2 regions of the Vibrio sp. 1249-1 genome follow, and region 1 is predicted to be linked to the other one. Evidence: riboswitches for the same ligand, from Rfam matches in the RefSeq annotation. Region 1 holds a riboswitch; the other holds the start of a gene.

Evidence for each region. A riboswitch is a leader RNA that binds a small molecule or an ion and turns the genes downstream of it on or off. The one in region 1 is predicted to bind cyclic di-GMP.
Region 2: it holds a riboswitch for cyclic di-GMP, as region 1 does, so the genes downstream of both, R7Z50_RS03925 (TfoX/Sxy family DNA transformation protein) here and gbpA (N-acetylglucosamine-binding protein GbpA) in region 1, are expected to answer to the same signal.

The regions. Positions count from the first base shown of each region.
Region 1 is NZ_JAWOWJ010000003.1:286,842-289,298, reverse strand. It holds gene R7Z50_RS08010 (cryptochrome/deoxyribodipyrimidine photo-lyase family protein) at 1-428, shown strand, start outside; gene R7Z50_RS08005 (fasciclin domain-containing protein) at 509-1,009, shown strand; cyclic di-GMP riboswitch class I at 1,277-1,377, shown strand; gene gbpA (N-acetylglucosamine-binding protein GbpA) at 1,476-2,457, shown strand, end outside.
Region 2 is NZ_JAWOWJ010000002.1:94,655-97,111, reverse strand. It holds gene purR (HTH-type transcriptional repressor PurR) at 41-1,045, shown strand; cyclic di-GMP riboswitch class I at 1,333-1,422, shown strand; gene R7Z50_RS03925 (TfoX/Sxy family DNA transformation protein) at 1,539-2,129, shown strand; gene R7Z50_RS03920 (TVP38/TMEM64 family protein) at 2,244-2,457, shown strand, end outside.

The DNA of each region.
Region 1 (2,457 bases):
TGGATTGGCGAGTAGGTGTAACGCATTTAGCGCAACTGTTTCTCGACTTTGAGCCTGGAATTCATTACCCACAATTCCAAATGCAAGCAGGAGTAACCGGGACTAACACAATCCGTATTTATAATCCGATCAAGCAGGCCCAAGAACATGATCCTAACGGTACGTTCATCTACAAGTGGGTACCTGAGTTACAAATGGTTCCTCCCCCTCTTTTATTCGAGCCCTGGACAATGACCCAGATGGAAGCTGTCATGTATCAATTGCAGCCAGATAGCCGTTACCTTGCACCTATTATCGCACCAGACAAAGCAGCTAAGGCAGCAAGAGAGCGCTTATGGACGTGGCGGAAACGAGCTGATGTGAAACAAGAAGGCAGACGAATTCTTGCGCGACATGTTAGACCCTCAAAAGAAAGTAGGACGCGATGATCATCTTTCAATCACGATGCGTACAAATGCAAACACACTCCAGGGAACCCGTTGTACCCTCAACTAGTAAGGAACACATTATGTTCAAACGTATCTTAGTTATCGCGGCGACACTGATGGCGACATTATCTTTTATGCTTCCCGTTCAGGCTCATGAGCATGGCATGATGAAAGCCGATATTGTCGACGTTGCCGCTGAAAATGGCTCTTTCAATACGCTTGTTGCTGCGGTGAAAGCAGCGGGCCTGGTTGACACTCTCAAAGGGGAAGGCCCATTTACTGTTTTTGCACCAACGGATGACGCTTTTGCAAAACTGCCAGACGGCACAGTCGACATGCTCTTAATGCCGGAAAACAAAGACAAGTTAGTATCTGTTTTGACTTATCACGTCGTCCCAGGGAAAGTGATGGCTGCCGATGTTGTTAAGCTAGACAAAGCGACTACGGTTCAGGGGCAAGATGTGATGATTAAAACCATGGGCGATAAAGTCATGGTTAACGATGCAAATGTCATCGCAACCGATGTGAAAGCTAAAAACGGTGTCATTCACGTGATTGATACTGTCATTATGCCGAAATAACACCATCCAGAGGGCGGTACACTCCGCCCTTTAGACAGAACTTCTTCCACCCTTAGCACGATTCCTCTCCACTTATCCCCACCCCCACTCATTCACCATGACTATAAAAAGGATAAAAACAAAATTAAAATCAATACCTTGCAATACGACACTGCACAATATTGACGAGGTTAAGATATCGTTATCTTTCAATTTGAGAACAGGATTCCATGTCAGTGACGTTTACTTTTCCACATGTAAATTCTTAAGCTAAATTTTGGCTGCTCAATCACATTTCGGCAAACCATTCGAAAGGGTGGGACGCAAAGCTTCCGGTCTGTCAGCATTTAAAAATCTAAAAGAATGCTCATGATAGCGGGGTTACCATGACGCAGTGTTACAGAAGTCCAATTTCTGTAGCGTTGCTTTATGCTCAGCATGCGCCGGGGTGTGACACTAGTTTGTCAGCCATAACAGAGGACATGTGATGAAATCATTTCCAACCAAATCCGTACTCGCGTTAGCACTTGCAAGCATTAGCTCAGGTGCTGCGGCTCACGGTTATGTATCAGAAACCAATGGTGGTGTCGCTGCAAGTCGCTCGGCACTATGTAAGTATCCAACGCCAGATACTAACGAAAAAAATAATAACTGCGGTGCGATTCAATATGAACCGCAAAGCGTTGAAGGCCCTGATGGCTTTCCCGAAACAGGGCCTCGCGATGGTAAAATAGCGAGTGCCGAAACCGCTTTAGCAGCTGCCCTTGATGAGCAAACTGCCGACCGTTGGGTAAAACGCACTATTCAAGCAGGTACACAAACTTTTGAATGGACATTTACCGCTAACCACGTGACGCGCGACTGGAAATATTACATCACCAAGCCTGATTGGAACCCAAACGCTTCACTATCACGAGACTCTTTTGATCTAACTCCTTTCTGTGTCGTCGACGGCAATATGGTTCAACCCCCGAAACAGGTAAGCCATCAATGTAATGTGCCTACTCGCGAGGGATACCATGTCATCCTGGCAGTATGGGATGTTGGCGACACTGCAGCCTCATTTTATAACGTGATCGATGTGAAATTTGATGGTGACAGTCCCGTTATTCCAGATTGGAAGCAAGGCGGTCAAATTATTCCTACAATGGATTTAAATATTGGGGATTCGGTTTATACGCGCGTATTTGATCAAGCAGGTGAAAACATAGCGTATAGAACTGAACTAGAAATTACCGATGCAGCAATGGGCCAAGCGAAAAACTGGTCTTACGCACTCGCGACTAAGCTAAACCAAGAACAAGCAAAACTGCAAGCCGGGCAGTATGCAGAGGATAAATTCACTCCTGTTTATGGTACTAATCCGGTGTATCTGCAAGCAAATAGCGGCCTTGAGCGAGTAGAGATCGGCTATAACATTGAAACTCCTGTTCCAGAATACTCACTCACAGTAGATGGCTTAGCAGACG
Region 2 (2,457 bases), on a different contig from region 1:
AATACGACATATTTCAGTAGCTCGATACAGGACACCATTTATGGCCACGATAAAAGACGTTGCTCGCTTAGCCGGCGTTTCCACTACGACAGTTTCGCACGTTATCAATAAAACGCGTTTCGTTGCAGAAGCAACGCAAGAAAAAGTAATGAAAGCCGTTGACGAGCTGAATTACGCGCCAAGTGCCGTTGCACGCAGCCTAAAATGCAACTCAACTCGTACGATTGGCATGTTAGTAACTCAATCAACTAACCTATTTTTCTCAGAAGTGATTGATGGCGTTGAGAGCTACTGTTACCGCCAAGGCTATACTCTGATTTTATGTAACACAGGCGGGATTTACGAAAAACAACGCGATTACATTCGTATGCTGGCTGAAAAGCGCGTTGATGGCATCCTAGTGATGTGTTCTGACTTAACCGAAGAACTAAAAGAGATGCTTGACCGTCATGCGGACATTCCTAAAGTGGTCATGGATTGGGGCCCAGAGAGCTCACAAGCAGACAAGATCATGGATAACTCAGAAGAAGGTGGCTACATTGCAACCAAACATCTGATTGATAATGGTCATACGGATATCGCTTGTCTAAGCGGTCATTTTGAAAAGCTTGCTTGCCAAGAGCGCATTGCAGGTTTCCGTCGCGCAATGAGCGAAGCGAACCTAGCTGTAAATGAAGACTGGATCCTTGAAGGTAACTTTGAATGTGATACGGCCGTATTAGTTGCAGATAAAATTACCGCAATGGACAAGCGCCCGACGGCGGTATTCTGTTTTAACGACACAATGGCTCTAGGCCTAATGAGCCGCTTGCAACAAAACGGGATCAAAATTCCTGAAGATATTTCAGTGATCGGCTACGACAACATCGAGCTTGCGGAATACTTCTCTCCACCGCTAACGACTATCCACCAACCTAAACGTCGTGTTGGTAAAAATGCATTCGAAATTCTACTTGAGCGTATCAAAGATAAAGAACACGAAAAACGAATTTTCGAGATGCAACCTGAGCTTGTAATTCGAAATACTGTGAAAAAAATGAACTAAATTTCACTGTATTTAACCGTGTTAAATAAGCGCTCTACAGGGGCGCTTATTTTTTTGGAAAAATTAAGCATTCTCTAATACTTCACACCACTCTAATAACAATTGACTAACGTTAACTCCCTGTTTTATATAAATGTAATATATATTAAGAACTCCTTTTCAAAGGCCAATTTGCACCTTTCCATATGCAAAATAGAGCATTCAATCTATCATTTTTATTGAACCGAAATCACACTTTTAACGCTAAACCGTGATGTTAATTCAATATAAGAAGTATGCTCATTGTGTCACGCACAGGGCAAACCATTCGAAAGAGTGGGACGCAAAGCCTCCGGCCTGAACCATATTACGATATGGAAGGTAGCGGGGTTACCGATGGCAAGTGTGTAAGCAATGACTTTACTCTGTAATGACATTGTTTTTACGCATGTTTGCTACTCTCTCGGACCTGACTTTTGGTGGCGTAATATTAATTACACCGAGATAACAAAACATGGATAAACCGATACTCAAAGACTCTATGAAGCTATTTGAGGCACTTGGTAATATCAAGTCGCGCTCAATGTTTGGTGGCTTCGGACTATTCGCTGATGAAACAATGTTTGCACTAGTGGTAAACAATCAGCTTCATATCAGAGCAGACCAAAAAACTTCATCTGACTTCGAGAAACAAGGGCTAAAGCCTTACGTTTATAAAAAACGTGGCTTTCCAGTCGTTACAAAGTACTACGCTATTTCCAGCGATTTATGGGAATCAAGCGAACGCTTAATCGAAGTAGCGAATCAATCATTGAAAAAGGCAAAGCTTGAGAAAGAACAGCAAGCAAGTACAAAGCCTAACCGTTTGAAAGATTTGCCTAACTTACGACTGGCTACCGAGCGCATGCTAAAAAAAGCCGGCATCGAATCCGTAGAGAAGCTTGAAGAGGAAGGTGCGCTTAACGCCTATAAAGCGATAAGAGATACGCACTCTGCAACCGTCAACATTGAGTTGCTATGGGCACTAGAAGGTGCTATCAACGGCACTCATTGGAGTGTGGTACCTCAAGCTCGCCGAGATGAGTTGATGAACGGCCTCCAATAAAAGTCGGCCTAAAAACTATCTTGTAAAACCGCAGTCTAATCTGCGGTTTTTTTGTGAAATTTTTTCGGTTTTCCTACTGTCTTATTACATATATCCCAAATTGGAATCAAAATTATGAATAAGAAACTGATTTTAGGTCTCATCCTACTAGCGGCTATCGTCTTTTTAGGTATTAACTTTGGCCAGTATTTAACCTTAGAGAATGCAAAAGCCCAACAAGAAGCACTAACTACATACATCGATCAGAATTTTGTATTCTCGGCTGCGATTTACTTTTTTACCTACATTGCAATTACCGCTTTTTCTATCCCAGGAGCGGCAGTAGTCA